DNA from 2 places in the Clostridium sp. HMP27 genome. Region 1 is predicted to be linked to the other one. Evidence: a T-box and tRNA genes for the amino acid it is inferred to sense, from the RefSeq annotation. Region 1 holds a T-box; the other holds one or more tRNA genes.
The links. A T-box is a leader RNA that pairs with one kind of tRNA and senses whether it is charged. The one in region 1 lies ahead of asnS (asparagine--tRNA ligase), so its partner is inferred to be a tRNA-Asn.

Region 1 (20,863 bases):
AATGTTTGATTTAGTAAACTTATTAGAAAAAATTAATAAAGATATTAGATAGATAAAGAGGAGATAAGTATGAGTAATTCAAGTAAAGTAGCTTTCATTTTTCCAGGACAGGGAGCTCAATATGTAGGGATGGGCAAGGAATTATATGAAAATCATCCTAAGTGTAGAGAAGTATTTCAAGAGGCAAGTTATGCTTTGGGTTTCGACATGGCAAAGCTATGTTTTGAGGGACCTGAGGAAAAATTAAACAGTACAGAATTTACTCAACCAGCTATTTTAACTGTAAGTATCGCAGCATTAAAGCTACTAGAAGAAGAAGGGATAAGACCTGATGTAGTAGCAGGATTAAGCCTTGGTGAATATTCTGCATTAGTTACAGCAGGTGTAATTAAGTTTAAAGATGCAGTAGCTTTAGTAAAGAAAAGAGGAAGGTTTATGCAAGAGGCTGTTCCCAGTGGAATAGGTGGAATGGCTGCAGTGCTAAAACTTGATGAAAAGCAAATTTATGAAGTATGTGAAATAGCTAAAGAAAAGGGTATAGTGGAACCAGCTAACTTTAACTGTCCAGGGCAAATAGTTATTGCCGGGGAAATGGAAGCTTTAAGTTATGCTTGCGAAATAGCTAAGGAAAAGGGAGCGCTAAAAACTGTAATGCTTCCTGTAAGCGGGCCTTTTCATAGCTCTATGCTTAAAGATGCGGCAGATAAGCTTTATGAGGAACTACAAAACTTAGAGATCTCAAAGCCTAATATACCTGTTATAACAAATGTTACAGGGGAATACATGAATGAAGATAGTATCAGGGAGACATTAAGACTTCAAGTTATGACTTCTGTAAAATGGGAACATAGTATAAGAAAAATGATAGAAGAAGGTGTAGAGTCCTTTATAGAAATTGGGCCTGGAAAAACCTTAAGTTCTTTTGTAAAGAAGATAGATAGAAAATTAAAAACTATTAATTATGGAGCATAATCAATTGCTCCATTATAAGTTAGAGAAGGAGTTGTTAGTTTGGATAGAGCACTGGAAGGAAAGGTGGCTATAGTTACTGGAGGAAGCAGAGGCATAGGAAAGGCAATATGCTTTAAACTTGCGAGCCTAGGAGCTAATATAGTAATTAACTATAGAAGTAGTAATAATTTAGAAGAACTAGTTGGAGAGATTAAAGGCATGAATGTAGAATGTATTGCTATTAAAGGAGATATAAGTGATTTTACCGAATCAGAAGTTATAATAAAGGAAACAATAAATAAGTTTGGAAGAATAGACATTCTTGTAAATAACGCAGGTATAACTTTAGATGGATTGGTCATGAGAATGAAAGAAGAAGACTTTGATAAAGTTATAAATGTAAACCTAAAGGGTGCATTTAATTGTATTAGACATGTATCTTCTGTAATGGTTAAACAAAGATATGGTAAAATAATAAATATGTCTTCTGTAGTAGGAATTACAGGTAATGCAGGCCAAGCAAACTATGCTGCTGCAAAGGCAGGAATAATAGGTCTTACTAAAAGTGTAGCTAGAGAACTAGCATCAAGAGGGATAAATGTTAATGCAATAGCACCTGGCTTTATAGAAACCGATATGACAAGTAGTTTATCAGATAAAGTTAAGGAAGAATCAGTAAAGAGTATACCACTTAAGAGATTTGGAAAAGCAGAAGATGTAGCAGAATTAGTGGCGTTCTTAGCTTCTGATAGTGCCTCATATATAACAGGTCAGGTTATAAATGTAGATGGAGGAATGGTGATATAACTTGGAAAATAGAGTAGTAATTACAGGAATGGGAGCTATAACTCCCCTAGGAAATAATGTTAAGGATTTTTGGAATGGTCTAAAAGAAGGAAAATGTGGAATAGATTTCATAAAGGCATTTGATACAGAAAACTTCAAGTCCAAACTAGCAGCAGAGGTTAAGGATTTTAAGCCAGAAGATACAATTGATAAAAGAGAAGCTAAAAGAATGGATAGATATTCACAGTTTGCAGTGGCAGCTGCTGTAGAAGCTATGGAAGACTCAAAGCTTGATTTAGAAACTATAAATAAGGATAGGCTTGGAGTAGTTGTAGGTTCTGGAATAGGTGGGATAGACACTGTTGAAAAGCAACATGGAACTCTTGTGGAAAAGGGACCTGGTAGAGTACATCCATTGTTTATACCAATGATTATAAGTAATATGGCAGCAGGAAATATTGCTATAAGATTTGGAGCAAGAAATATATGTACAACAGTTGTTACTGCCTGTGCTACAGGTACAAATGCCATCGGCGAAGCATTTGAAATGATAAAATCGGGAAGAGCAGACGTAATAATAGCGGGAGGAACAGAGGCATCTATAACTCCTCTTTCAGTAGCAGGCTTTATAACATTAACTGCTTTAAGTAAAAGTACAGATCCAAGCAGAGCATCAATACCTTTCGATAAGGAAAGAGCAGGATTTGTAATGGGAGAAGGAGCAGGGATAGTTGTTTTAGAATCTTTAGAACATGCATTAAAAAGAGAAGCTAATATATATGGTGAGGTAGTGGGCTACGGATCAACTTGTGACGCTTATCATATAACATCTCCAGCACCAGGTGGAGAAGGAGCAGCAAGAGCTATGAAAATGGCGCTAGAAGAAGCTAATATTAAACCAGAGGATGTTTCTTATATTAATGCTCATGGAACAGGAACAGAAGTTAATGATAAACTTGAAACAGCAGCAATAAAACTAGTATTTGGTGATAAGGCTAAAGAAGTACCAGTGAGTTCCACTAAATCTATGACTGGACATCTTTTAGGAGCAGCGGGCGCAGTAGAAGCTATAGCTTGTATAAAAGCTATGGAAGATAGTTTTATACCTCCAACCATTGGATATAAAGTTCCTGATGAAGAATGTGATTTGGATTGTGTTCCAAATAAGGGAAGAGAGAAAGAACTTAAATATACAATGTCAAACTCATTAGGTTTTGGTGGACATAATGCAGTTATTTTATTAAAAAAATGGAGTGATAAGTAATGGATTTTAAGGGAATTACTGAACTTATTAAGGTAATGAGTAGTTCTAATATAAAACTTCTTGAGGTTCAAGAAAATGGAATATCAATAAAGATGGAAAAGGATTCACAAGGTATAGTTATTAAAAACGAAACACCTGTAGTCAATCCCCCAAGTTATGATATTCTTGATGAGGAAGTAAGTAGAGATTTAGCTGTAGAAAAAAAGGAAGTAGTAAATGATGTCAATGTATATACCATAACTTCACCTATAGTGGGAACCTTTTACGGTTCACCATCACCTGATAAAGATTCTTTTATAAAAGAAGGAAAAGAAGTGAAGAAAGGTGATACTATTTGTATCATTGAAGCCATGAAGCTTATGAATGAAATACAAAGTGAAGTGGATGGAGAAGTTTTAGAGATTCTTGTAAGTGATGGAGATATGGTAGAGTATGGTCAGGAAATGGTAAAAATAAGAAAGCTTTAATTTATAAATAAGCTAGGAGGTTATTATGGAAGGTTTAGATATAAAAGATATTATGGAAATAATTCCTCATAGATATCCATTTTTATTGTTAGATAAAATAGAGGAATTAGAACCAGGTAAAAGAGTAGTAGGAATAAAAAATGTTACTATGAATGATAACTTTTTTCAAGGTCATTTCCCAGGTAACCCTGTTATGCCAGGAGTGCTTATAGTTGAAGCTTTAGCTCAAGCTGGTGCAGTAGCAGTTTTAAGTCTTGAGGAGTTTAAGGGTAAAACTCCATATTTTGCAGGAGTTAATAAGGCTAGATTCAGAAAAAAGGTTGTACCAGGGGATACTTTAAAACTTCAAGTAGAACTTACTAAATTAAGAGGAAATTTTGGTGTTGGAGATGCCGTTGCATTAGTAGGTAATGAGAAAGTAGCGGAAGCCGAAATTATGTTTATGATAGGGTGATTATATGTTTAAGAAAATATTAATAGCAAATCGAGGAGAAATTGCAGTAAGAATAATAAGAGCATGCAGGGAAATGGGAATAGAAACTGTTGCAGTTTATTCCACTGCAGATAAAGATGCGCTACATGTTCAAATGGCAGATGAAGCAGTTTGCATTGGACCCCCTGCGTCAAAGGATAGTTACTTGAATGTAAAGAATATCTTAAGTGCTACAGTACTTACAGGTGCAGAAGCAATACATCCTGGATTCGGATTTTTATCTGAGAATAGCAAATTTGCACAAATGTGCAATGAATGTAACATAACATTTATAGGCCCTGATGCTGAAACCATAGACTCTATGGGTAATAAATCCAATGCTAGAAAAATGATGATAGAATCAGGGATTCCTGTAATCCCTGGAGTAGAAGAAAAAATTACGGAAGAAAATATAAAGGGCATAGCAAATGATATAGGATATCCAGTTATGATTAAGGCATCAGCAGGTGGCGGCGGAAGAGGAATAAGAATTGTAAGAGAAGAAAAAGAATTATTGGATGCGTTTTTTGCAGCAAGGGAAGAATCTAGAGTTGCCTTTGGAGATGATGACGTATATGTGGAAAAGTATATAGAAAATCCTAGACATATAGAAATTCAAATCCTTGCAGATAACTACGGAAATGTGCTATATCTAGGAGAAAGAGACTGTTCTATTCAAAGAAGAAATCAAAAGGTTTTAGAAGAGGCTCCAAGTCCAATAATGACTGAAGAATTAAGAAGTAAAATGGGAGAGGCAGCTGTTAAAGCAGCTAAATATGTAAATTATAAAAATGCCGGAACCATAGAATTCTTAGTAGATAAACACATGAACTTTTACTTTATGGAAATGAATACAAGAATACAAGTGGAACATCCTATAACTGAGTTTATAACTGGTGTAGATTTGATAAAAGAGCAAATAAAAATAGCATCAGGAGAGAGATTGAAATTTACACAAGAAGACATTCAGATAAAAGGGCATGCTATAGAATTTAGAGTAAATGCAGAGGATCCTTCAAAAAACTTTATGCCGTGTCCAGGAAGAATAGATGGATTATTTATGCCAGGGGGATTAGGTGTAAGGGTAGATAGTGCAATATATGAAGGATATACTATATCTCCATATTATGATTCAATGATAGGAAAACTCATTGTATATGGAAAAGATAGAAATGAAGCTATAAATAAAATGAGAAGAGCATTAGGTGAATTTTTGATAGAAGGACTTACAACTAATATAGAGTATGCATTTAAGATTATTGATAATGCGGAATTTAATGAAGGAAATTATGATACAGGATTTGTAGGTAGAAACCTAATGTAGGAGATGATTTTGGTGTTTAAAGGATTATTTAAAAAGACTAAATATATAACCGTAAGTACTCAAAATTTAAATACATCAGTAAATGATAAGGAAGAACAAAAACCTAATATTCCAGGAGGAATGTGGGAGAAGTGTGAAAAGTGCGGGCAAATAATATATATCAACGATTTGAAGGAAAATAATAAAGTATGTAATTTTTGTAAGTATCATTTTAAGATGCCTGCATATGAAAGAATAGAATCTATTTTAGATGAAGGAAGTTTTCAAGAGCTAAATAAAGAAATGAAAACTTTGAATCCATTGGACTTTGAAGGATATGAAGAAAAGGTAGAGCTTTCAAAGGAAACTACAGGACTTAAAGAAGCTGTTATTACAGGAACAGGAACTATAAATGAACAAGATGTTGTAATTTGTGTTATGGATAGCAGATTTTTAATGGCAAGTATGGGATCTGTAGTAGGAGAAAAGCTTACAAGAGCAATTGAATTTGCAACTAAAAAAGGATTACCTCTTATAATTTTTACAGCATCAGGTGGTGCTAGAATGCAGGAGGGAATGTTCTCTCTAATGCAAATGGCTAAGGTTAATTCAGCACTTGCAAGATTTAAGGAAAAGGGATTACTATATATTTCTGTAATTACAAATCCTACCACAGGAGGAGTTACTGCTAGTTTTGCAATGGTGGCAGATATAGTAATTGCAGAGCCAGGAGCACTAATTGGTTTTGCAGGAAAAAGAGTTATTGAGCAAACCGTTAATGAAAAGCTTCCAGAAGGATTTCAAACAGCTGAGTTTATGTTAAAGCGTGGATTTATAGATAAGATAATTCACAGAAAAAATTTAAGAAATGCCCTAGGATATTTAGTAAAGGTTCATAGAAATGACTGTATTAAGGATATTAATAACATTGAAAACAATGAAGACGGTAAGGAAAGTATTGAAGAATGCAATGGATTAACGGCCTGGCAAAAGTTAAACCTTGTTAGAAAGGCTAATAGACCTACTGCTCTTCACTATATAGATAAAATATTTGATAATTTTATAGAAATGCATGGAGATAGATACTTTGGAGATGACGGATGCATAATAGGTGGAATAGCTACTATAAATGGCATGCCTTTCACAGTAATAGCTCAGCAAAAAGGTAGAGATCTAAAGGAAAATATAAAAAGAAATTTTGGAATGCCAAATCCTGAGGGATATAGGAAGGCATTAAGACTTATGAGGCAAGCAGAAAAGTTTAAAAGACCTATTATTTGTTTTGTGGATACACCAGGAGCTTATCCAGGTATAGGAGCAGAAGAAAGAGGTCAGGGGGAAGCTATAGGAAACAACATTTTAGAAATGAGTCAAATCAAATCTCCTATTATTTCTATAGTAATAGGGGAAGGCGGAAGCGGAGGAGCTTTAGCTTTAGCCGTAGCTGATGAAGTATGGATGCTTGAAAATGCCATTTATTCTATATTAACTCCTGAGGGATTTGCAAGCATACTATGGAAGAATTCTTCAAGGGCCGAAGAAGCTTCGGAGATAATGAAAATAACTGCACAAAACCTAAAAGAGTTTAAGATAATAGACAAGATTTTAAAGGAACCATCAGGAGATGCATCTACAGATGTAGAAAGATTATCCGAAGAATTAAAGATAAGTCTAATAAGCAAAATTAATGAATTATCTTTATTATCAGATGAAGAGTTGTTACAAAAAAGATATGATAAATTTAGAAATATGGGTATGTATTCAGAATTTTAATTTTTAGGGAGTAATGCAATATAAGATTGTATTACTCCTTAGTGACTTATGGAAGTAATTTTTCTATATCTATTACTCCAGCACCTTGTATCCATCTTGATATATTTAGCATATTACAAGATATTTTTAAAAGAGAAGTAACGTCTTTAAATGTAAGATCAGGATTAGTTTCAAATAATAAAGCACAAAGCCCTGATATATAGGCTGCTGCACAGGAGGTACCAGTATATGTGATATAGGGGTCATCTAAAGGTCGAGGATATATACGCCTATTATTACGTTCAGATATATAGTTTATATTAGAGTTTAGAGAACATATATCTACACAAGATGCAGATAAGTTAGGTTTATCTAACTTTCCTACAGGTCCTGAGGATGAATTGGCATAAGCCTTTAAATCATCAGAGGAAGTATCAATTCCACCTACAGTAATACAATTTGATAAAGTTGCTATACCTCTTATAGAACATTCTATGTTTCCATTATGTCCAGAAGGAACAACAACAACTATTCCATTATCAACTGCCTTTTGAAATAACTTAGAAAATAATGATAATATAAATTCATTGTTTTCATGAAGTTCACAAGGTAAGCATATAACCTTTATGTTATAGATATCCTTTTCTTCTATTAGCTTGTTTAAAGAGAATAGTATATTAGATACATAACCCTTTCCTAAGTTATCAAAGGCTTTTATGCAATACAAATTGCTATTAATAGCTACCCCTCTATAAACTCCTTTAGATGCAGATCCATTACCACATAATATGCCGCTTATAAAGGTTCCATGTCCATTATCATCATATGGATACTTATATTGATTTATTAAATCAATAAAGCACTTAATTCTATTATAAGGATTTACTAAATCCATGTGTGGATAAACTCCACTGTCAATTAAGCCAATGGTAATTCCTTTTCCAGTAAGCTTATGATTGCTTTGTAAAGCACATCCATTTGACTTTAATATGCTTTTAGCACAAAGAAAAGCCATTGTATCTAAGGATATATAGCTTATACTGGGAAACTCCAATAGCCGTTCTATTGCATTAGGAGATAAATTAGCTACAATGCAATTTATATCAGGAAGTGAATGAATAACATGGCCTCTATAGCTTTTTATTTTCCCCTCTATTTTTTCTTGGAGCAGCTTACAATGAATAATAACTCTTAAGCTTTTGTAAAGCTTATTTTTTACGAGTACCTTTAAATCAGGGCTTAATTTACTTTTAAAAAAATACATAGTAAGATACTCCTTAAAATTTATTCCATTATATATTATAGTGATAAAGAGATATATATGTGATAAAAACTATATAAAATTTTAAAATTCATTTTGTGAATATTTAGGAGGTACAAAATGTATCTCCTAAGAATTTAACATTTCCATTTAAATATAATAATACCTATAATCATAACTCCAACTCCAATTATTTTTGTTAGTCCAAATTTAACTTGGGCGGAATCAAAAAGTCCAAAGGCATCTATAATAGCAGCGGCAGTTAATTGCGCTACCAATATAGTTGCAATGGAGCAGGTAGGACCAAGTGATTTTATTCCCATCATAACTGTATATATTATTATCACACCTAATATTCCACCGGTAAGGTATAACTTGTTTGCTGCACGTAAATTTTTAAAGCTGCCATTTCCCGAAATTAGAAGTGCTATTAAAGTAACAATTAAGCCAGTACCTTGAACAAATACATTTGTTTCCCAAATTCCTATTTTTTCACCAAGTCTTGTGTTGAATACTCCCTGAAAACTCATAGCTATTCCTGCAATTATCGAAAAAATTATTCCTAGCATAATTAATTTATCACTCTCCTTTTTTTTAGTGTAACCAAAGAAGAATGTAATTATAAAAAAAAGAAGTAGTTAAAAACTACCTCTTAATATCCAATAACCTGTCTTTGATGATTTATGAAATTTTTTTTATGATAACCTTTTTCGATATCCTCATCTGTAAAATTTAAATACTTACCTAATAACAGAAAGTCTTCAAATAAAGTTTGATAGTGATCTTTAGAAGGGCAAATTATAAAATCATTTACATCTATATACAAGTTTGTAAATTTATCTGTTATATCTGCTTGTAAGCTAACATCAGGTATAGTAAGTGATATATCAGTATAGTTTTTTTCAAGGCCTATGGTTAATATAAAATGAAGACAATCCACATATTCTTCCAAGATAACATCTTTTGAAGATGGACCTTTAGTGCTCCAGTACTTAAAGCAACGTGTTTCATTAGCAAGCTCCGCTATTTCAACTTGAAGTGCAAGTAACTTTTGCGGCAAAAGGGGTTTATCTTGAAGATTATGTTGGTTTATTATATATTCATCCAGCTTTTCTTGCATTACAAAAAGATTTTTAAGATTCATATTGTAAGGCCGCCTTTCTATATACTCTTCTTAAGATTTTAGTTACATAATATATTTTATATAAACTTATTAAAAAGTTAAAGGTGCAGCAATCGGTTACATGAAAATTTTTTTATATATGTGTGAAAAATGGATTAAAGTAAATGTGAAAACGGTTTTCTTAGGTTAAATCGTTGATAAATAAAAGAAACACCGCAAAGCGATGTTTCTTTTATTTACATTAGGTTAACAAAACCTTATAAATAGGAATAATAAGTACACTTAATAAGGTACTAATTGCAACCATAACAGCTGCATATTTATAATCTGCATCATAAATCCTTGACATAATAGCTGTGTTGGTCATTGCAGGCATTGCTGCTTGTACAGTAAATACGTTTTTCATTAGTGGAGGAAGTGGGTAAACAAGAATAACAATAAGAACTAGTATGGGGGAAATTACAAAACGACCTATGAGTGACCCGATCATATCCTTATCTACTTTAATTCCCTTAAAATCAACATAGTAAATAGTATTACCTATAAAGATCATAGATAAAGGTGTAGTGATGTTTCCTAAATATCTACAGCTATCTAATATAAAGCTTGGAAGTTTAATACCTAAAAGAATTAATACTATAGCCGATGAAAAACCTAAAAGAGGAGGGGAAATTATTCTCTTTAATGTATCTTTAGAAAATAACTTAGCTCCACCAGTCTTTCCATCTTTACTTATTTCATAAACCCCAATTGTCCAAAAGAATGTTGTATTTGCTATATAATATAAAAGTACATAAGGAACACTTTGTTCTCCAAATAGAGCTAGATTTACAGGAAGACCCATATATATGGTATTTGATACAAAGAATATAGATTGGAATGCTCCCTGTCTTCCCTTTCTTACTCTAAATATACGACAAAAGATCTTGGCACAAATATAAGATAAAGCAATGGAGGCAAAGGGAACAAATAGTCCCTTGCCAGCATCTAAAAGTTTTTCCTTGTCGAAGTTAACCATTAAGTTATTTATCATCATAGTAGGAAGTCCTATATTGGTAATTAATTTTGCAAAAACCTTAGCATTTTCTTCATCAATCCACTTTTTATGTGTTAGAAAATACCCTAGTGCTATCATTATTACTATGCTAAATACACTCCCTAAGGCATCTAAAAAAGCCATTGAACTCCCCCTTTAAAAATTATTTATTAAAATTCAGCAGAACCTGTAGTTCTTGGATAAGGAATAACATCTCTAATATTAGAAATTCCGGTGATATACATTATTATTCTTTCAAAGCCTAAGCCAAATCCAGCGTGTTTAGTACCACCATATTTTCTAAGCTCTAAGTACCACCAGTAATCTTCCTTATTAAGGCCTAATTCTTCCATTCTTTTTTCAAGGACATCAAGACGTTCTTCTCTTTGGCTTCCACCTATTATTTCCCCAACTCCAGGAACAAGTAAGTCAGCAGCAGCAACTGTTTTATCATCATCATTTAATCTCATATAAAATGCCTTTATATCCTTTGGATAATCAGTAACAAATACAGGTTTTTTAAATATTTTTTCTGTTAAGTATCTCTCGTGTTCAGTTTGTAGATCTATTCCCCATTCAACTGGATATTCAAAATTTTCTCCGCAATTTTTAAGAAGTTCTACAGCTTCAGTATAGGAGACTCTTTTAAATTCTGAATTAACTACATTATTTAATCTCTCAAATAAGCCTTTATCTACAAAGCTATTAAAGAATTCCATTTCCTCAGGAGCATTTTCCATTACATAGTTAATTACGTATTTAACCATATCTTCAGCTAAATCCATGTCATCTTGTAAGTCTGCAAAAGCCATTTCAGGTTCGATCATCCAAAACTCAGCTGCATGTCTTGCAGTATTAGAATTTTCAGCTCTGAATGTAGGGCCAAAAGTATATACATTTCTAAAAGCTAATGCATAGGTTTCAGCAGATAACTGACCGCTTACTGTAAGATTAGATTCTTTAGCGAAAAAGTCCTTTGAAAAGTCTATATTACCATCTTCAGTTTTGGGAATGTTATTCAAGTCTAAAGTGGTAACCTTAAACATTTCCCCTGCACCTTCACAATCACTGCCAGTAATTATTGGAGTGTGAACATATACAAATGCTCTTTCATTAAAGAATTTATGTATAGCAAAGGCAGCTAGTGAACGCACCCTAAATACTGCAGAAAACATATTACTTCTTGGTCTTAAGTGTGCTATAGTTCTTAAGAATTCAACAGTATGTCTTTTCTTTTGCAGTGGATAATCTGAAGATGAAAGTCCTTCAATTATTATTTTTGAAGCGTGTAATTCAAAAGCTTGCTTTGAATTAGGTGTAGCCACTACCTTTCCTTCTACTGTTAAGGATGAGCTTATAGCAAGTTTTGTAATTTCTGCAAAGTTATCAAGCTTATCATCAAATACTATTTGAACATTTTTAAAGAAACTTCCATCATTTAATTCTATAAAACCAAATGTTTTAGAATTTCTTTGAGTTCTTATCCACCCAGATATGCTAATTTCTTTGTCTGTAAACTTTTCTGTTTCTCTGTAAAGCTGTTTAATTAATATAGTTTCCATAGTTATCCTCCCTATATCTAATTATATTATGTAAAAATTTATTTATATGTTATAAATAATTTGTAAAATAAAAAAAGACTTTCATCCTAAAGGGACGAAAGTCTTATATTCGCGGTACCACCCAATTTGCCAAAAGGCCTCTTAGCTACATAGAAAAATCTACATACCAACTATAAGGTGTTGGGAACCTCTAAGCCTACTTTTACGTAAAATTTCGGTTAGAAACTCAAGGATGTTCTTCTGTAAAGGCTTCACACTGATCTTGCACCATCATCAGCTCGCTTTGGCTATATCCTATACATACTCTTCCTATCATAGTTTTTACATATTATTATATCTAATAATTATAATAATTCAAATATTTTCTGTCAAGGTAAAGTTTAATAAGATTATTTATTTAAACCAATTATCAACTTCATGCAATATTTTAAAGTTAGTTAAATCATAATGAAGAGGAGTAATAGTTACATAGCCATTATTAAAGTAAAACTTATCAGTTCCGTCGCCTATATTATTATTTAAAGTACCTCTTAACAGTACTGAAATTTCGTTGTTTTCAGTAGTTGATTCTAAATAATAATTATCATAAGTTCTACCACCGATAGGGCAAACCTGTATTCCCTTAATATCCTTCTCTTCAACACAAGGTACATTTACATTTAAAACTAAATCTTTATAAATTCCATTTTTCATTGCCGTATCTAAAATTTTAGGTGCAAATTTTGCAGCTATATCATAGCAAAGTTTATCCTTGCGTACCTCTGAAGAAATAGCTATTGATGGAATTTTATAAATAGCAGCTTCTATTGCAGCAGATACAGTCCCAGAATAAAGCACATCAGTTCCTAGATTAGTTCCCAAGTTTATTCCTGATATAACCATATCGAAGCTATCACTTGTAAGCTTATCTATTGCAACTCTTACACAATCTGCAGGAGTGCCACTTATACTATAAGCTTTTGATGATACGCCTTGTAAATTTATTGGTCGTATTATAATAGGGTTTTCAATTGTTATTGAATGACCAGTTGCGCTCTTTTGAGCATCTGGTGCAGCTATTACAAGCTCATGGTCCTTTTCTAATTCTTTTGCTAAGGCAAGTAATGCCGGAGATTGTATGCCATCGTCGTTAGTAAGTAATAATTTCATAGTTACCTCCTAAAAATATATTAAATAAAGTATTAATATAACTAATTATGCTAATTACTATTTATTATATATTAATATTATATATTTATATACAAATTATTATCTTCAAAGCTTTTATGAAATATCTGAATTATTATATTCAGAAAAAGTATTTATAGAAATAAAAAAGGTTAAATTTTCATAAGTTATTTGATATAATTTTAGATGCATTAAATAAATAGGAGGGAACAATATGGCAGAGTTTTTTACGAATACCATTGGGCAGGTAAATAATATACTATGGTCTTATGTATTAATTGCGGTTTTGGTAGGAGTGGGTTTATATTTTGGGTTTTTAACAAAATTTGTTCAAATAAGATATTTTAAAACCATGTTTAAGCTTTTAGGAGAAGGTGCAGGAAAGGCTATAACAGAAAAAAATAAAAGTCATGTTTCATCATTTCAAGCATTTTGTATAAGTACAGCTTCAAGAGTTGGAACAGGGAACATGGCAGGAGTAGCAATTGCTATTGCAGCTGGAGGGCCTGGAGCAGTATTTTGGATGTGGGTTATAGCAATCATAGGAGGAGCCTCTAGCTTTATAGAAAGTACGCTAGCACAAATTTATAAGGTTAAAGATGAAAATGGAGGGTACAGAGGTGGCCCTGCATATTATATGGAACAGGGTTTAAATAAGAGATGGCTTGGTATAATATTTTCCATTCTTATAACGATAAGCTTTGGATTAGTTTTTAATTCAGTGCAAGCTAATACTATATCTGTGGCTTTTGAAGAAGCTTTTGGTGTAAATAAGCTTATAGTAGGTGTAGGATTAATAGTCCTAACATCTATTATCATATTTGGAGGAGTAAAGAGAATAGCTCAAGCTGCAGAGGCTATAGTGCCTGTAATGGCAGTAGCATATGTATTGACAGCATTATTTGTAGTTATAAGAAACATAACCTTAGTACCACATATGTTTAATCTTGTAGTTACAAATGCCTTTGGATTACAGCCTTTTGTAGGAGGTGCAATAGGTACAACTATTATGATGGGAATAAAAAGAGGTTTGTTTTCAAATGAAGCAGGTATGGGAAGCGCTCCTAATGCAGCTGCAACTGCAGAGGTTACTCATCCTGTAAAGCAGGGATTTATACAAACACTTGGCGTGTATACAGATACCATTTTAATATGCAGTTGTACAGCATTTATAATACTTCTTTCAGGTGTTTATACTGAAGCTAATTTAACAGGGATACAACTTACTCAGAAGGCCTTGAGTTCACAGGTAGGAAGTTGGGGAAATACATTTATAGCAATATGTATATTTTTGTTTGCCTATAGTTCAATAATTGGAAATTACTATTATGGAGAAACAAATATTGAATTTATTAAGGGAAATAAGGTATGGGTTTTTGTATATAGAATAGCGGTACTTGGTATGGTTATATTTGGAACTGTAGCTAAAGTACAAATAGTTTGGGATATGGCTGATTTATTTATGGCATTTATGGCACTTATAAATTTAGGTGCTATCTTCATGCTTGGTAAGGTAGCCTTAGCTGCATTAAGGGACTACGAAGTTCAATTTAAACAGGGAAAGGATCCTCATTTCAATAAAGATAGCATTCCTAATTTAGAAAATGTTGAATGTTGGGATAAATAAAATATATAAGAATTTATAAATTTAAAAGGCATGCAGTGTATTACATACTACTACATGCCTCTTTTATTTATCAGTTTTTCCAGCATTTAAATAAAGACTTTCAAGTTCATCATGGGATAAGAGTCCTTCTATTATAAAGCCCATGAGGATTATACCAGGAAGGTTTACAAGGAGCCTTGCAAAGGTAAACTTATAACCTAAAGCTGTAAGTTCAAATAAAAATGTTGATATCTTTGTGACACACCAAGCATTCATAAATATTAGTATATTGCTGAATCGTACACCTTTCTTTAATAATACCGTTGTAAAAGGAAAGGCTGCATACATAGGTCCAGCAGCAAGGGAACCTATAAGTATAGAAAGTAATATTCCTAAAAGCCCTGAATTCTTTCCCATATATCTCATCATTGTTTCTCTAGAAACCCATGAATCCATTAATCCTAGCATTATCATTATCGGGGGTAATACTGAAAGCATTTGTTTAAAACTTGATAGCGTTATAGTAAAAGACTTTAACCCAATATTTTTATTAAATAAGGTTAACAGAATAGTAATAAGAATAGAAAATAAAAAGAAACTGTATCTTTTTAATATTTTAGCAAACTTCATTTAAAAACCCACCCTATGATAAGTGCTACAATAAAAGAAAACAAAAAAGCCACAAAGTTTCTTAAAAAAGCAGCTTTTTTGCCAATGTATTTAGATTCTAGAGGCAGAGTAATCACTCCTACCAGCGTTAATGTAGATACAAGTGCTCCAACTTGTGCATAGCCGGCACCATTTTTAAGGAGCATGTCAGCAGTAGGAAACGCAACAAAGGTTGGCATCATTGTTATGGATCCAATTATTGAAGATAAAAATACTCCTAAAACCCCAGAATTCTTACCAATAAAAGTGGATATGACTTCAGGCTTAAGTAGTGCAAGCATTATTCCAACTATAAATATTATCCCTAAAAATTGAGGCATTATATTTTCAAAGGATTTTAGGGATTTAATAAGTGCCTCCTTAGTTTTATTTTTATCTCTAAAGTAAGATAGCATAAGTAGGATTCCAGCACTTATATAAAGTATTAAAGATGACATTTAGACCTCCAATATAATAAGCACTAATATACTATTAGTCTATTATAAAAATGCAAATGGGTGATAGGAGTAATCAAACTTTATAAGGTATGTTGATTTAAATAAACAAATCATTAATTAACTTTCCATCAGTATTCTCCATGGAAATACCAAGTATTTTAGCAAGGGTAGGACCCTCATCAATAATATTAGCTTCTTTAATTATTCCGCCTTTTTTTATATTTTTACCTATAGCTGCAAACATTGTACTGTAATTAGGTTTTAAAGGAGAGTAGCCATGAGTAGCCTTTGTATAGTGTTTTTTAATGCCTATAAGTGATTCATCTACTTTCTCCAAAATACTTCCAGTATACTTTTCTAAAAAGTAATATCCCTTCTTAGCTTCAAGCATAAACGAACATTTATCATTAGCCCCTAAGCCTATTGCTTGGTCCCTATTAAGTAAAGATTCTATTCCACTATTCTCTCTTTTTATGAAATCTATAAGTATATCTTCAACCCTTTTAATTAAATGACTACTATGAGGGTCTTTTAAATAAACATAGCCACTTCCATCACAGCTGCTAAAGTAAGCTTCCCAGTCCTTTAATTCTCCATTTGAATCTAAGGTAATTAGGCCATTTTCTTTAAAGAGCACATTTATATTTATTGTGGTATGTTCATCTAATGCACTATGATCACCTAGTATGACAAATGTAGTGTCTTCATATATACCAACATCTTTAGTAGCCTTTAATATTTCACCTAATCTAAAGTCATGACGGTGAATAGCATCTACAGCTTCTTTTGAGTTATATCCATATAAATGCCTATTTGTATCTACATCTGTAAAGTGAACTAAAAGTAAGTTAGGCATTTTACTCTTAATAGTGTACAATGCAGACTGCAGTATGAAGTTATCTAAGAAGGGCTGAGATATACCTTTTCTTAGCTTACCAAACTTACTATTTAATTTAAGTATATAGCAGAAAGAGCCACTTAAAAGGGAAACTAAGGCTTGATTCTCATACCATTTATTTGGCCATATTTCAGGGAGATTATAATCTATATTAGCACCAGCGGTTACAGGCCAAAGAAGCGCTGCAGTCTTTAATCCTTTTTCTTTAGCTAGATCATATAATGTAGGGCGCTTTATATATTTCCTATGCCAATACCAATCAGGACTCTGTTTTCCAGGTTGAAACAATGTATTATTTACTATACCGTGATTTTTAGGCAGCATACCTGTAATGATAGATGTATGTGCAGGATAAGTTAAGGTTGGATATATAGAGGTTACTTTTTCTATATGGGAACCATTATCTAAAATAAACTTAAAGTTTGGAAGAGTTTTCATATAGTCATAATCTTCTGAAGACATAGCATCAAAGGATAACACTATTAAATACTTAGAAGTTGTCATTTTTTCACCCCTTCAGGTTAGATATATTATATATATTATGCATGAATAAAACTAATTGATAAGGAATATTAAATATTCACCTATATTGTAACATGTACAGTTTATTAATCATAAAATAATTTGATAAATAATTTTTGGGGGAATATTTATAAAAACCAATGGATTGTTAAATCTTTTAATAAATGTACCACAAAGTGTATTGGCAAAGTTAGCGGAGTTATCAAAGAATGAACAATTTTTAACTGGAAAAGTGGAATTAACAGTAATATATAATGTTCGGCCTGAGGAAATATCTAGCCAAGTTGCAGCTATAGGAGGAACATTTGAAGATTTAGGCTATAATTTTGGAATTGTAGTTTTAAATGTAGGTGACATAGAAAGGATTTCTGAAATAAGGGGGATACAATATTTAGAACTTCCAAGGACAGTATACACATCAGATTTGAATAGTAATAGAGCTTCTTGTGTTCCACCAGTATGGAGCAGCGGATTGACAGGGAAGGGGACACTAGTGGGATTTATAGATTCTGGAATAGACTATACAAGTTCTGCATTTATAAACGAGGATGGTACTACAAGAATTGATTATATATATGATTTATCTCAAGGGGGAATGGTATATAACAGAGCGGATATAAATAGAGCACTTCAATCTGGAAACCCATTTAGTATAGTTCAGCAAAGAGATACCCTTGGACATGGAACTCATGTTGCAGGTATAGCATGTGCTGGCGGAAAGATTTCCAGGGAAAATTATGGGGTAGCTTTTGAAAGTTCTATAGCTATGGTTAAGATAACTGCAGGAGGACAAATAAATTATACTAAGGATACTTTAATTATGAGAGGAATAAAGTTTCTTTTAGAAAAAGCTGTAGAACTTAATAAGCCGTTGATAATAAATTTAAGTTTTAGTACTAATGATGGATCACATACAGGAAGTACTTTATTTGAACAATATATTGATACTGTCTGCAGGTTAAATCCAATTAGTTTTGTAGTTGCAGCTGGAAACGAAGGAGATAAGGCACATCATGCAGGCGGTGAATTAAGACAAAACCAAACAATACCTTTGAACATAGCACCAGATGAGAGAGGAATATTATTTCAAATATATAAGCCTGTACTAAATGATATTACTATACAAATAGTAAATCCTAGTGGAATACGTTCAGAGCAAATTAGAATAACTGAAGGATACAAAGAAGGTACAATAGGACAAGATAGATATTATGTTTATTATACAGGCCCTAAACCTTATAACATGAATGGAGAAATTATAATAAGTTTAATACCTACAGGAGATTTTTTGACGTCGGGAATTTGGAATCTAAATATTACATCACAGGGAGAATATCAAGGAAGATACAATATATGGCTTCCTATAACAGAAGGCTTAAATCCCAATACCAAATTTCTAGAGCCTGAAGTGTATTTTACCATAGGTATACCAGCTACAGTAGAAAGTGTATTTTCTGTAGGAAGTTATAATGGAATTACAAATACTATTTCAAGTTTTTCAGGAAGAGGAGAACTTGGAGGAAATATAATAAAACCAGATTTAGTGGCTCCGGGAGAAGATATTCAATCTGTAATACCAGGTGGCAGGCTAGATACTAAAAGTGGAACCTCTATGGCAGCTCCTCATGTAAGCGGAATATGTTCACTTTTTATGCAATGGGGTATGGTAGATGGGAATGACCCCTTTTTATATGGAGAAAGACTTAAATATTATCTTGCACGAGGTGCCAACAAGGATAGACCTCAGGTTATTTATCCTAATCCTACTTGGGGGTATGGTCAGGTGTGTGCACAAGCATCCTTTGATTTATTAAGACTTTTTAGGGGTGATCTATTGAATATAAATGATAACTATTATGATAAACTAATTCGTGAGCAGCAAGAAGTTCAACCAGCGCCAGAAGGTCAAACATCTCCTGAAGCTGGGGGAGTTAATCCAGAGCCAATTCTTTTAAATTATCTTGTAGAATATGATGGGGATATAGTTGCAAGACTTCAGCAAGTACCTTATGCAAGTGCAGCGATTTTGGATGAAAATTACGCCATAATATCGGTGGAGCGAGGTAGGGAAACAGAAATTTTAAGAATACCAGAGGTGGTTTATGTAGATAGGTCATCATTATATACATTGATGCAAACACAACCTCAAGAATCTGCAAATATATATCAATTTCATGTAAATCCATATCTCAATTTATTAGGTACAGGAGTATATGTAGGAATAATAGATACGGGGATAGATTATTTAAATAAAGAGTTTATGTACGAAGATGATACAACAAAAATACTAAGTATTTGGGATCAAAGTGATAATGAAGGAACTCATCCAAAGGGACTTAATTACGGAACTGAATATAATAGAGCACAAATAAATGAAGCAATAACTATTTCAAAGAATCAAGGAGATCCTTATAGAGTTGTAAGACAAAGGGATACTATAGGCCATGGAACACAAATGGCAGGAATTATAGGAGCAAGAGGATATAATAAGGAAATCATAGGTGCCGCGCCTGATGTGCAATTTATAGTTGTAAAGCTTAGACAGGCCAGTGCTGATGCTATAGATGAAGGAATAGCAAGTATTTCAACTCCAGTACCTGTGTATGAGGGAACTGATATTATAACAGCTATAAGATATGTATCTGACGTGGCAAAATCGTTGAACAAACCTACAGTGATTTTTATACCACTTGGAACTAATTGTGGACCACATGATGGCAATACAATTATAGAAAGATATATAGATGAAGTTTCAAAGGTAAGAGGGATAGCGGTGGTAACAGGTGTTGGAAATGAGGGAGATGAAAACGGACATACTTCTGGAACTTTAGAAAAGCAGGGTGATAGGAAAGTTATTGAATTAAATATGGCTCCAGAACAAAGAAGCTTAGTTTTTCAAATATGGGTAAGAAGGCCTGATGTGTTTTCTATAGGTATAGTATCACCTTCAGGAGAAACTATAGATAGAATTCCAGCTAAGCTTCAAGAAGTAGAACAAATAAACCTAGTATTTGAAAGAAGCAGAGTATTTGTAGAATATTCACTTCCTGAAGAGTTAACAGGAGATGAATTAATATTAATACGAATTGAAAATGCTAGACCTGGAGTATGGCAGTTTGTACTATATGGGGATCTTGTTTTAGATGGAAGATATGATGCATGGCTTCCTCAAAAGCCATTGGTTAGGGAAGGAACGAGATTTTTAAACCCTACACCCTTTGTTACAATTCAAACACCAGCTACTGCAAGACAAGTACTAGTAGCTGCCTTTTATAATCAAAATACTAATGCAATAGTTGTGGAATCTGGTAGAGGGTATACTAGGGATGGAAGAGTAGTTCCTAATGTAGCGGCTGGAGGCATAAATGCTAAAACTACGGCAGTAGGAGGAGGAGTTACTACTATTAGTGGCAGCAGTGTAGCAGCAGCAGTTTACGCTGGAGCTTGTGCCCTATTATATCAATGGGGATTAGTAGATGGTAATGATCCAAGTCTTTTTGTAGGAAAGATGAAGACTTACTTTATAAGAGGGGCAAGAAGAAGGCAAGGGGATATCTATCCAAATCCTGAATGGGGTTATGGGCAGT
Region 2 (13,425 bases), on a different contig from region 1:
ACTACTCTATCTTCTTTACTAATTTCTTCTATCTTAGAAAACAAAGGAGTTCCTATATTTCCTCCCACCCATGTTTTATAGCCTTGTTCACTTAACATTTTATATATTAGTGTTGTAGTAGTAGTCTTTCCATCACTTCCTGTAACCCCATATATTTTTCCAGGGCAATATTTTACAAACTCTTCCATTTCCGACGTTATATATGCACCCTCACGCTTAGCATCTAATAGTTCAGGGCTATCTATTCGCATAGATGGAGTTTTAAATATAACTTCATATCCTTTAAGCTTTGTTAAATAATCTTTTCCAACAACTAATTTTACTCCCTTTGTCTTTAAACTTTCTACTATTTCTCCAAGCTCAGCTTCGCTTTTCTTATCAAAAGCTGTTACCTTAGCATTCAATTTTACTAATAAATCTATTAACGGTCTATTACTTACACCTATCCCTACTACAGCAGTTTCTTTTCCTTCTATAAATTTCTTAAACTCATCAAATTGTCTATTCATTATTTACCTCCATGCATAATTTCTATATTAAATTATATCACTTTTCTTCTTCTATAATTATATGTCCCTAAGCAATTCAATGTCAAAATATATACAAATTTATATAAAATTCATCAGCAATTCATGTCGAAATTGTAAGAAAATACTTAATTTAAAGACTTTATTATCAGGTATTGCAAAATTATATATATATGCTATACTAATATTGTGCCGTAAGGAAACATTAATATAATTCCCCAAGTTTTAATTGAACATATAACATATCCCCATGATTAAACCCTATAATTGCCGGAGTTATTCCGGCACTTTTTTTATTTAATTTTATATATGGTTTTTTATTATATCAATATAAATCAAAAGCTACGACAAATGTCGCAGCTTTTTTTGATTTATATATTAAAATTATATATTAAAATTTAACTTTTTCTGAAATGAAGTTAATCAACTCATCAACTTTTATTCTATGCTGTTCCATCGTATCTCTATCTCTTATTGTAACAGTATTATCTTCTAAAGTATCATAATCTATAGTTATACAATATGGAGTTCCTATTTCATCTTCTCTTCTATATCTCTTTCCTATACTTCCTGCTTCATCATAATCTACATTAAACTCTTTTCTTAACATATCATAGATCTCTGTAGATTTATCGGATAATTTCTTTGTTAATGGTAATATTGCAGCTTTAAAAGGAGCTAGTGCCGGATGTAAATGTAGTACTGTTCTCTTATCTCCGCCTTCTAGTTCTTCTTCATCATAAGCATCTACAAGAAATGCTAGTGCAACTCTATCTGCACCTAAAGAAGGTTCTATGCAATAAGGAACATATTTTTCATTAGTGGTTGGATCTAAATAAGTTAAATCTTCTCCCGAATGCTTCATGTGCTGTTTCAAATCATAGTCAGTTCTATCAGCAACTCCCCATAACTCTCCCCAGCCAAATGGGAATAAGTACTCTATGTCAGAAGTTGCATTGCTATAGAATGAAAGCTCTTCAGCAGAATGATCTCTCATTCTTAAGTTTTCCTTATTCATACCTAAGTTTAATAGGAAATTCCAGCAATAATCCTTCCAATATTTAAACCATTCCAAGTCCGTTCCTGGCTCGCAGAAGAATTCTAATTCCATCTGCTCAAATTCACGAGTTCTAAATGTAAAATTACCTGGAGTAATTTCATTTCTAAAGGACTTACCTATTTGGGCAATTCCAAAAGGCACCTTCTTTCTGGAAGTTCTAAGCACACTTTTAAAGTTTACAAATATACCTTGAGCCGTTTCTGGTCTTAGATATATTTCTGATTTAGCATCATCAGTTACTCCTTGAAATGTCTTAAACATAAGATTAAACTTTCTTATATCTGTAAAGTTCTTTTCACCACACTTAGGACATACTATATTATGCTTATCTATATATTCTTTTAACTCTTCATTAGTCCATCCATCTGCACTGGCTACTTCCGCGCCTTGCTCTGTCATATGGTCTTCTATTATCTTATCCGCTCTAAATCTTGCTTTACATTCTTTACAATCCATTAACGGATCAGAAAATCCACCAACATGACCTGAAGCTACCCATACTTCTCTATTCATTAATATAGCTGCATCTAATCCTACATTATACGGGCTTTCTTGAACAAACTTTCTCCACCAAGCCTTTTTTACATTATTTTTAAATTCCACTCCCAAAGGACCATAATCCCAAGAATTCGCAAGACCTCCATAAATATCTGAGCCTGGAAAAACAAATCCCCTATTTTTACATAATGCTACAACCTTATCCATGGTTTTTTCAATAGCCATATATATTCCTCCTTTAATTTAAAATATAAAAAAGACTCTACCATAAAGGGACGAAAGTTTCTCTTCCGCGGTTCCACCCTTTTTGGCACAGCCCTGCTTTTCTAATCCTTACACTCCAAAGCTCCATTCATAATAAAACCTTAACTATTCACACCAGCCATAGTCTCTCTTTAAAAACTCTATTACTACTCATCTTTTTCATTGTGCATTATTAAATTACTATATATTTTATCAGATGCATATAATTTGTCAATGCATTTCCCAAAAAATAAAAATGGCTCCGCGAAAAGGATTCGAACCTTCAGCCTATCGGTTAACAGCCGAGTGCTCCACCGTTGAGCTATCGCGGAATATCATTTGATATTATTATAACATATTTTTTATTAATTTCAACCACTTTTATAAAATTTTTCATAAAATTATGGGAAATCATGAAATAATTTAAACAAGAAACATATGATAACAAAATTAATATAAAAAGCCTATTAAATAAACTTTCTATATTAATTTTTGCCTATCATATATTATTTATCATTAATAAAAACCACTTTATAATTTTTACTACTGATTGTTCATTGGTTTCATAGTTGGAAATAGTATAACATCCCTTATAGATGCAGAATTTGTTAAGAACATAGTCATTCTATCTATACCTATTCCAAGCCCACCAGTTGGAGGCATACCTATTTCTAGAGAATTTATAAAGTCATCATCCATCATGTAAGCTTCATCATCTCCTAGTTCTCTTTCCTTAAGCTGTTGAACAAATCTTTCCTTTTGAACTATAGGATCATTTAACTCTGAATATGCATTACATACTTCTCTTCCATATATAAATCCTTCAAATCTTTCAGTAAATGCTTCATTTCCTCTCTTTTTCTTAGTAAGAGGAGAGTTTTCCACTGGATAATCTAATACAAAAGTAGGCTGTATTAGCTTAGTTTCACAAAACTCTTCAAATAACGCTATAAGAACATCTCCCTTAGTGCACTCACTAAGATTCTTCTTAAACTCTAGGTGCTTTTCTTTTGCAATAGCTCTTGCTTCTTCATCATCTTTAATAGCATTATAATCAATGCCAGCATATTCCTTTACTGCATCTACCATAGTAACTCTTCTCCATGGTGGAGTAAAATCTATTTCTGTTTCTTCATACATTACCTTTGTAGTGCCAAGAACCTTTTCACATACATAAGCCATCATATTTTCAGTAATTTCCATCATATCATTATAATCTGCAAACGCTTCATATAACTCTATCATTGTAAATTCTGGGTTATGTCTTACACTTATTCCTTCATTTCTAAAGTTCTTACCCATTTCATATACCTTTTCAAATCCACCTACTATAAGTCTCTTTAAGTAAAGCTCTGTAGCTATTCTTAAGTACATATCTATATTTAAGGCATTATGATGAGTATTAAATGGTTTTGCTGCAGCTCCTCCAGCTATAGGTGAAAGTACAGGAGTTTCAACTTCTAAATATCCTCTGTTATCCAAAAACTCTCTTATAGCTCTTATAATAGCTGTTCTTTTCATAAAAGTATCTCTAACATCTTGATTTATAATTAAATCTACATATCTTTGTCTATATCTTAAATCAGGATCTTTAAGACCATGCCACTTTTCTGGAAGCGGTTTTAAAGACTTTCCAATTAACTGAAAATCCAATATGTGTACAGATACTTCTCCTGTTTTTGTTTTAAATACAGTACCTTTTATAGAAACCCAATCACCTATATCAAAAGTCTTATACTCTTTTAACTTTTCTTCACCAACATCATTTATCTTTATATATAATTGAAGTTTACCATATCTATCATGAATATCAGAAAATCCAGCTTTTCCATGAACTCTCTTAGACATCAATCTTCCTGCTACAGTGACTTCTTTTCCCTCTAACTCTTCATAATTTTCCTTAACTTCATTTGATGTATGAGTTCTTTCTACTTTATATACATCAAAAGGATCCTTACCTGCAGCTTGAAGATCAAAAAACTTTTGTCTTCTTTCTTGAATGAGCTGATTAAACTCTTGTTCCTCATTTACTAAATTCTTTTGTTCATTTGACATTTTTTCATTCCTCCATTAACTTCTTCTTACTGACAAGACCTCGAACTTATTTACGCCATCAGGAACAGCAACCTCTACCATATCTCCTGGCTTTTTGCCAATTAAAGCCCTACCTACAGGAGACTCATTGGAAATCTTGTTTTCTAGAGGATCTGCTTCTGCTGAACCTACTATAATATATTCTACTTCTTCATCAAATTCAAAATCCTTAACCTTTACTATAGTACCTACATTAACAGTATCTGATGGTACTTCACTTTCATCTATAATACTAGCATTCTTTAGCATATTTTCAAGTTGCATTATTCTTCCTTCAACAAAAGCTTGTTCATTTTTAGCTTCATCATACTCGGAGTTCTCACTTAAATCTCCAAAGGAAATAGCTACCTTTATTTTTTCAGTTATCTCTTTTCTTTTTACAGTTTTTAAATACTCTAATTCTTCTTCTAATTTTCTAACACCCTCATAAGTCATTATATACTTCTTTGAATCGCTCATTTTATTCTCCCCTTTAATTTTGCTAAATGCTTTTTTATATATTATTATGATTATACCTAATTTATGCAAAATATATGTAATTCTGTCACTTATCCAATCATTTAAGTAATTATAAAACAGCATTAAATCAATGTCAACTTTTATCCAATGACTTTATTCTATTCTCAACTCTTCTTTATATTGAAGTAATATATCCAATACCCTTTGTGATTCCTTCTCGTTATTTATCATATTTTTTATGTTAGTACAGTTTTTTAATCCCTTTATATACCAGGATACATGCTTTCTCATTTCCCTTACTGCCTTATGTTCCCCATGATAGTAAATTGACCTTTTAAAATGTTCAACACACATATCTATTATCTCGGAAGATGTAGGATACGTTACTTTTTCTCCACAAATTTTTTGTTTAACCTGTCTAAATATCCATGGATTTCCCAAAGCACCTCTTCCTATCATTATGCCATCACAACAAGTTTCTTCTTTAATTCTTAAAGCGTCTTCCGCAGTAAATATATCTCCATTTCCTATCACTGGAATGGAAACCGCTCTTTTTACTTCCCTTATTATATCCCAATCTGCTTTTCCTTCATACATCTGCTCTTTTGTTCTACCATGAACCGTTATAGCATCTACTCCCGCCGCCTCAAGTTCCTTTGCAAACTCCACAGCATTTATACTATTCTTATCAAATCCTTTTCTAAACTTAGCAGTAACAGGCTTATTGGTTTTATCTTTTATAGCCCTAATAATAGATGCTGCTAGTTTGGGATCTTTCATAAGAGCTGAACCATCTCCATTTTTCACTATTTTAGGAGCTGGGCATCCCATATTTATATCTATAAGGCATATATCATCATTTTGATTAAAATATTCCTCACATATATCTGCCATTATATTTGCTTCGTGTCCAAATATTTGTACAGCAATTGGCAGTTCTTTTTCATCGAATCTAAGCATTTCCTTTGTATTTTCACTTTCATAATAAAGCGCTTTTGCACTTATCATTTCAGTATATATAAGTCCCGAGCCCATATCTTTACATAATCCCCTAAAGGCAATGTCTGTAACCCCTGCCAAAGGTGCTAAAAAAACACTATCTTCAAAACTTAAATTTCCTATTTGCATGAAGAAATTAGCTCCTTATTTTTTTCATATATTAATCTTAATCCTTCTAGGGTTAGAAATGGGTCTATTTCATCTATACATTTTGTTTCTTCACTTATTAGCTTAGCTAATCCACCAGTTGCAATTACGTATGGATTTTGCTCTCCAATTTCAGTCATTTCTTTTCTCATTTTCTCAACTATATATTCTACTAATCCACTGTATCCATATATTATTCCAGCCTGCATACTTGTTATAGTAGTCTTAGATATTACAGATGGTGGTTTTACCAATTCAACTCTAGGGAGTTTTGCTGCCCTTTGAAATAATGCTTCTGAAGATATCTTTATACCCGGACATATGGTTCCCCCTAAATAGTTTCCTGATGCAGTTAGTGCACAAAATGTTGTAGCAGTACCAAAATCTATTATTATAGCAGGTCTATTAAATTTTTCATGAACTGCTACTGCATTTACTATTCTATCCGCTCCCACTTCCTTAGGATTATCGTACTTTATATTAATTCCTGTCTTCACTCCAGGCCCTACAATTATAGGTTTTATTTTAAAATACTTCTGTATCATATGTTCTACAGAATACATGATATTAGGCACTACAGAGGAAATTATAACCCCTTCCACATCAGAAATATCTAAATTATTTTGCACAAATAATTGTATAACTTGTATTCCATATTCATCTGCTGTTCTTATAGAATCGGTGGACAATCTCCAGTCTGCAATTAGCTCTTTTCCATCATAAAGACCTAATACCATATTAGTATTACCGGCATCTAGAACTAAAATCAAAGTTAATCACCACTTTCTTAAAATTCATAATGTATTATGTGTATATTGTGTAGTTATTGACGTTTACATACACACAATTATAAGTTAAAAAAGAGCATCTGTAAATTATAAAGTCCAGATACTCCACGGCTTTAACAATAATTACTTCAACTTTTTCATAAAATCAATACTATCTACTATATACCTTATATGTATTCCTTCGCCTATTTTATTTCTTTCGTCCCATGCAGTAACCTTAAAAAATAACTTTTTTCCTTCTATTTTATCAAGCACTGCCTCACATTTAACCCTCATATCTTTTGGAGTAGCTCTTATATGATCCACATCTACCTTTATCCCCACTGTTGTAAGTTCAGAGTTTAAATGTAACCCCACCGAACTCTTTGCTGTACTTTCCATTAGTGCAATCATCGCTGGTGTAGCAAATACAGGCAAGTCCCCAGAGCCATAAAAAATTGCAGTATCTCTATCTGTAACTGTTATTTCAGCAACTGCACTTATGCCTTCCCTTAAATTAAAATCCACTTTATCATCCCGCTTCTGTATAAAATTTTATAACAACAAAATTATTATATCACTAAACCCAAATACTTGGTAAATAATTTAAAAAAACAGAGGTAATAAACCTCTGTTTAATCATTAATTATTATTGAATATTTCTTCAAATTCATTTGCTTCAAGTTTTTCTCTTTCTAATAGAGCTTTAGCTACAGCATGAAGCTTACTTATATTTTCTCTAAGCAATGTTTCAGCTTTATTATATCCACCATCTATAAGCTCTTTTATTTCCTGGTCAATCTTAAAAGCAACTTCTTCACTATAATTCTTAGCTTTACCTATATCTCTTCCTAAGAACACCTCATCATGACCACTTCCAAAAGCTATAGGTCCTAGTTTTTCACTCATACCATAGTCCATAACCATCTTTCTAGCTATGGTACTTGCCCTATCTATATCGTTTTTAGCTCCAGTGCTTATATCCCCTATTATGAGCTTTTCAGCTACTCTTCCACCAAGCAAGCCTACTATCTCATCTAAAAGCTTTGATTTTGACATATATGAACTATCCTTTTCAGGAAGATGCATAGTATATCCACCAGCCATTCCTCTAGGAACTATACTGATTTGATGAACAGGATCTGCATGAGGTAAAAGTTTCATAACCACGGCATGACCTGCCTCATGATATGCAGTGAGTCTTCTGTCATCCTCATCAATTACTCTGCTTTTCTTTTCTGGTCCAGCTATTACTCTTGTAACAGCTTCCTCTAGCTCATCCATACCTATTTCTTTTTTATTTTGTCTAACTGCTAAAAGTGCAGCTTCATTCATTAAGTTTTCTAAATCTGCTCCTGTAAATCCTGGAGTTCTTTTTGCAAGAACATCTAGTTTTACTTCATCTGCAAGAGGTTTGTTTTTTACATGTACTTTTAATATTTCTTCTCTTCCCTTTACATCTGGAGCACCTACTACAATTTGCCTATCAAATCTTCCAGGTCTTAATAATGCAGGGTCTAATATATCAGGTCTATTAGTAGCCGCTATCATTATGATACCTTCATTAACTCCAAAACCATCCATCTCTACTAGTAGTTGATTAAGAGTTTGCTCTCTTTCATCATGTCCCCCACCGAGACCTGCACCTCTTTGCCTACCCACAGCATCTATTTCATCTATAAAAATAATACAAGGTGAATTCTTTTTCGCTTGATCAAATAAGTCTCTTACTCTAGAAGCTCCTACACCTACAAACATTTCTACGAAATCTGAACCTGAAATACTAAAGAAAGGAACTCCAGCTTCACCTGCAATAGCTTTAGCTAGTAATGTCTTTCCTGTTCCAGGAGGTCCTACAAGCAGAACTCCTTTAGGTATTCGCGCTCCCATTTCTATATATCTTTTAGGTTGCTTTAAGAAATCAACTATTTCAGCAAGCTCTGCCTTTTCTTCATCTGCCCCCGCCACATCATTAAATGTAACCTTTTTTCTATCTGGTGCAGCCATCTTAGCCCGGCTCTTACCAAAATTCATTACGCTTCTATTGCCTCCACCACCTTGTGATTGTTGCATAAACATGAACCAAAACACTACAAACATAAGTATTACCAAGGCAGTAGGTAGCCAATTTAGCCACATAGGTGTTCTAGCTGGAAGTGCATATTTTTCTATCACTTCACCGTTTTTATCATGTGTACTCACAAATTCATTAAGTCTTTCAAACGGAACTATAGTTTCATACTGAGTACCATTTTTTAAGTTACCCACAACTGTCATTTTATCTTCTTTAACTTCAAAACTTTTTATTTCATTGTTGATCCAGTGCTTTTGGAATTGATTAAAATTAATTGCTGTTGAACTCTCATTAGTTCTCGCCAAGAATAGCGCAGCAAAGATGACCATTATAAAAACTATAACCCAGGCCGTTGCACTTGAAAACTTTTTATTCATTCCTGGCCCCCCTCTCTTTGTTGTTATATTGTAAAATTGTATCATATCAAATATTTATTTACAATAATATTAGTAGTAATTATTTATAAATTTCTTCCTTTAATATTCCTATAAAAGGAAGATTACGATATTTCTCTGCATAATCTAATCCATACCCAACTAAGAAGAAATCCGGAACTTCAAACCCCATATACTTTGCATTTATTTCAACTCTTCTTCTCTCAGATTTATTTAAAAGACAAGCTATTTCTATACTAGATGCTCCTCTTCCCTTTAGATAATCTACCAGATATCTCAAGGTAATTCCTGAATCAATTATATCTTCTATTAACAGGACATCTTTTCCTTCTATTTCAAAGTCTAAATCCTTTAAAATTCTCACAACACCTGAAGTACTTGTAGAATTACCATAGCTAGAAACAGCCATAAAATCCATAATGCACGGTACTGTTATTTCTTTCATTAAATCAGCCATAAATGGAACTGAACCTTTTAATACTCCTATAAGCATTAAATTCTTATCCTGATAATCCTCACTGATATCTCTACCTAATTCTCTTATCCTTCCCTTAAGCTTTTCCTCACTATAAAGTATTTCTTGAATGTCTTCTCTCATATTTACCACTTTTCTTCCTCACTTTCTAGTTTTATTTTAAGTATTTTATTTGTAGTTTTATCTACTTTAAATTTATCACTTATTCTATAACCTACAATCCATGCTATTTCTTCTCCAACACATATAATAGGTATATCGTCTCTTATAGATTTAGGTACTTTTAAATCCATAAATATATCCTTTAATTTTTTAGTACCTTTCATACCTAAAGGTTGAAATTTATCTCCTTCTTTTCTATATCTAAGACTTATATTACCATTAACCTTTTGATAATCGAAGTATTGTTCCCATGAGTTCTCTCTTACTCTTTCAAGAAACTTTTTATCTAATATACTTGCTTCAATATTAAACTTACCTATTTTGTTCTTTTCATTAAGATGTATTTCGTAAATTCCTAAGTCCCTTTCTATTTCATTTTTATCTTCTTTACTTAATATTATTTCTCCATAATTGTTTAAAGCTCTTATACCTCCAGGAAGTTCAATTTCCTTTCCAGTATTTCCTCTTTGCAGCGATATTACATACTCTACATGTACCCTTTCAAAGTTAACAAGATTTCCTTTAACCACTTCAACTGCTTTTCTAATCATTCTACTAAGCAATGCCTTATGTTCATTAAATGCTTCACTTTTAATTTTAACTTTATTTGGAGTCATAATGCAATATTTTCCAAAAAATTCTTTAGACTTTTTTTCTATGAAGTCATTGTCAACTTTTATATTTTCTCCAAGTCTGTTAACTACCTCTATTATATGCGAATTAAAATTTTCTTTTATATAAGGAATTAATTCCAATCTAACTTTATTTCTACTATATATATTTTGAAGATTTGTTTTATCTATTCTCGGATTAATATTGTTTTTATCACAATAATTTTCTATCTCATCTCTAGTAATCTTTATTAAAGGTCTTATGTATATCCCATCCCTAACAGGTTTTATGCCCTCAAGTCCTTCAAGTCCAGTTCCCCTTATTATCCTCATAAGTATGGTTTCACATTGGTCATTAGCATTATGAGCTATGGCTATTTTATTTGCATCTAGTTTGGTTAAAAGTTCTTGAAAAAAAGAATATCTCGCTTCTCTTCCAGCCATTTCTGAAGATATTCCCCATGCATTAGATAGTTCATCAATATTAACTCTTTTCGAGTAAAATTCAATATTATTCTTCTCGCAAAATCTCTTCACGTATTCTTCGTCTTCATCGGCATCTTTTCCTCGAAGTCCATGATTTAAATGAGCAGCTACAATCTCTATAAAATATGTATTCCTCAAAGTATTTAAAATATGTAAAAGGCACATAGAATCTGGTCCCCCAGAAACACCTACGATTATTTTATCTCCTTTATTAAACATTGCATTTTCCTTAATAGTTTCTATTATCTTTTGTAACATTTTTAACCCTTCCTTAAAAAACTAATATGGATAATTATATCATAAATAAAAAATTAAAAACTAGAATCCCTACAATATAATAAAGGATTCTAGTTTTTAATGAATTTAATATAAATTATAAACCTTAGAAACCACAACAGTCATGTCATCCTTTATTTTGCCTTTACTTAATTCCTTTGCCCTTTTTATGATATTATTAGAAAGTATCTCAGGATCATTTGTATTGTCCTTACTTAAATATTCTACTAACCAATCCGATTTACCCGCTTCTTCATTATCATAATCAAGCACTCCATCACTAACCATTATTATCATATCACCATTTTTAACTTGTTTTTTTATTACTTCTGTATCTACCTTTTCTAACACACCAATAGGAAGACTCTTACAATCCATTGTTTCAATTTTATTTTCCGATTTGATTAAAGTTGCTGCTGCTCCTACCTTTATAAATTCAGCTTCACCTGTATATAAATCTATAGTATTTAAATCTACAGTAGAGAACTTTTCATCCTGGGAAAAATTAATAGTCATAAGTGAGTTTATTGTATTTATAGCCGTTAGTTTATTAAATCCAAGTTTTACAAACTTATTTATCAAATCTACTGCTGCAGAACTTTCCTTTCCTGCTTGAGGACCTGAACCCATTCCATCACTTATCATAGTCAAATAAGTTCCATTATTAACCTTTTGATATAAATAACTATCTCCATTATGTTTTTCTCCGTCTTTACACAATCTAGATACATATGAAGCAACATGAAACTTAGGAGTTTCTTCTAATGTAAAGTTACACGTATTATCCTTAGGATTTATATTGCATCCGTCATCGCTTACGCTCATAATCTTACCAGTAATTGAGTTAATTAGAGGTAAAATATCTTTAACACATTTCTGAGTTCCTCCGCAAGCATCCATAGTCATATTTACGAGCACTCTTCCATCATTATCATTGTAACAAAAAACATCCTTAAATTTAATGTGATTTTTATTTAAAACCCTTGTTATATCATTTTCCATATACTTGTTAAATTGCGTACTTGAATCCATCTCTTCAACTATTTCATTTACAGCAACTGAAATATTTCCGATTTGATTAGATAAGAACTCCCTGCACTCTGCCAATCTCTTTCTCCACATTTCGTTCACGATATAACTTTTTACTATTTCTTCAGTATTTTTTATAAGAAGTGATCTTTTTATACATTTTCTTTCTATTTCATAAGGTACTTTTTCTCTTTTATTTTGATAATTATCTATTAACTCTACAAATGCTGAGTAGGTGTAGAAACTTTCCCTTTTCCAGCACATAGATTTCATATTACAATTACTGCATACTCTATCTGCTAAATTCTCTACTAAAGCACTACTCTTTACCTTCATTTGAAGTTTATCATTATCTGCAAGCCCTGCCAAAGTAGTAGACATGTCCATTAACAATCCAGAGAAGTCTGTTAACTTTGAGTTGAAAATTTCCTTAGTTTTGCTTATATAATTTTCCTTTAGGTTTTCCTGTTTTCTTTCCCAATCTAATTCTAATTCTAATCTATTATAAATTTTTGATGGTATAACATAAAATACTGCTAAGGAAATTAAAGCTTCTTGAAATTGAAACTGAATTCCTATATCAGAATATAATTTTAGTATTAAAAATACTACCATATAAGGTATTCCACTTGCTATTTTGCCCATCTGTTTAAAAACCCCTGCAGTAAGTCCACATAATCCACACATACCAGTAAATGCAACCATATTATTAGTTGAAAGACCTATTATAGTACCTATCGCAATTCCACAAGAAGCTCCTGCACTGCTACCTTTTACATAACCTACTACTAATATAAAAGAAAGAGCTAGTATATTTCTTAAGGATACACCATAAATATTAATACCCCAGGTTCCTGATATAATAAGTGAAGCTGTTACAGCCATACTTATTATTTCTTCACTATTGTAAAGATGTTTAGTTTTTAATTCTTTTATGCATACAATAGAAAACTTCATAATATAATATATTGGAAAGAGAATTGCTGTTTGAATTATAGCATTTAAAAGAGCAATGGAACTAGTAATGTTAAGAATAACTTTACCGTATAATGCAACATTTAAAAATAGCAATATAAAGGCAATAATTATCTTCTTATCTGATTTTATCTTATTAGATATGTAG

Region 2: it encodes a tRNA-Asn, which carries the amino acid that the T-box ahead of asnS (asparagine--tRNA ligase) is inferred to sense. The anticodon was not compared.

Annotation. Positions count from the first base shown of each region.
Region 1 covers NZ_JMFY01000008.1:9,106-29,968, forward strand. Annotated here, with positions in the region: gene fabK (enoyl-[acyl-carrier-protein] reductase FabK) at 1-52, shown strand, start outside; gene fabD (ACP S-malonyltransferase) at 70-972, shown strand; gene fabG (3-oxoacyl-[acyl-carrier-protein] reductase) at 1,012-1,758, shown strand; gene fabF (beta-ketoacyl-ACP synthase II) at 1,760-3,001, shown strand; gene accB (acetyl-CoA carboxylase biotin carboxyl carrier protein) at 3,001-3,468, shown strand; gene fabZ (3-hydroxyacyl-ACP dehydratase FabZ) at 3,491-3,922, shown strand; gene DP68_RS04480 (acetyl-CoA carboxylase biotin carboxylase subunit) at 3,927-5,264, shown strand; gene DP68_RS04485 (acetyl-CoA carboxylase carboxyl transferase subunit) at 5,277-7,016, shown strand; gene DP68_RS04490 (S8 family serine peptidase) at 7,063-8,259, opposite strand; gene DP68_RS04495 (DMT family transporter) at 8,394-8,825, opposite strand; gene DP68_RS04500 (dUTP diphosphatase) at 8,909-9,400, opposite strand; gene DP68_RS04505 (AEC family transporter) at 9,621-10,559, opposite strand; gene asnS (asparagine--tRNA ligase) at 10,586-11,977, opposite strand; T-box leader at 12,065-12,302, opposite strand; gene surE (5'/3'-nucleotidase SurE) at 12,371-13,126, opposite strand; gene DP68_RS04520 (alanine/glycine:cation symporter family protein) at 13,359-14,771, shown strand; gene DP68_RS04525 (permease) at 14,835-15,380, opposite strand; gene DP68_RS04530 (permease) at 15,377-15,856, opposite strand; gene DP68_RS04535 (ectonucleotide pyrophosphatase/phosphodiesterase) at 15,954-17,258, opposite strand; gene DP68_RS04540 (S8 family peptidase) at 17,422-20,863, shown strand, end outside.
Region 2 covers NZ_JMFY01000044.1:1,299-14,723, forward strand. Annotated here, with positions in the region: gene murD (UDP-N-acetylmuramoyl-L-alanine--D-glutamate ligase) at 1-509, opposite strand, end outside; gene DP68_RS17025 (glycine--tRNA ligase) at 919-2,310, opposite strand; T-box leader at 2,354-2,521, opposite strand; tRNA gene DP68_RS17030 (tRNA-Asn) at 2,586-2,660, opposite strand; gene lysS (lysine--tRNA ligase) at 2,872-4,383, opposite strand; gene greA (transcription elongation factor GreA) at 4,399-4,881, opposite strand; gene dusB (tRNA dihydrouridine synthase DusB) at 5,035-6,009, opposite strand; gene DP68_RS17050 (type III pantothenate kinase) at 6,000-6,797, opposite strand; gene DP68_RS17055 (thioesterase family protein) at 6,939-7,322, opposite strand; gene ftsH (ATP-dependent zinc metalloprotease FtsH) at 7,437-9,245, opposite strand; gene hpt (hypoxanthine phosphoribosyltransferase) at 9,325-9,861, opposite strand; gene tilS (tRNA lysidine(34) synthetase TilS) at 9,864-11,255, opposite strand; gene spoIIE (stage II sporulation protein E) at 11,361-13,425, opposite strand, start outside.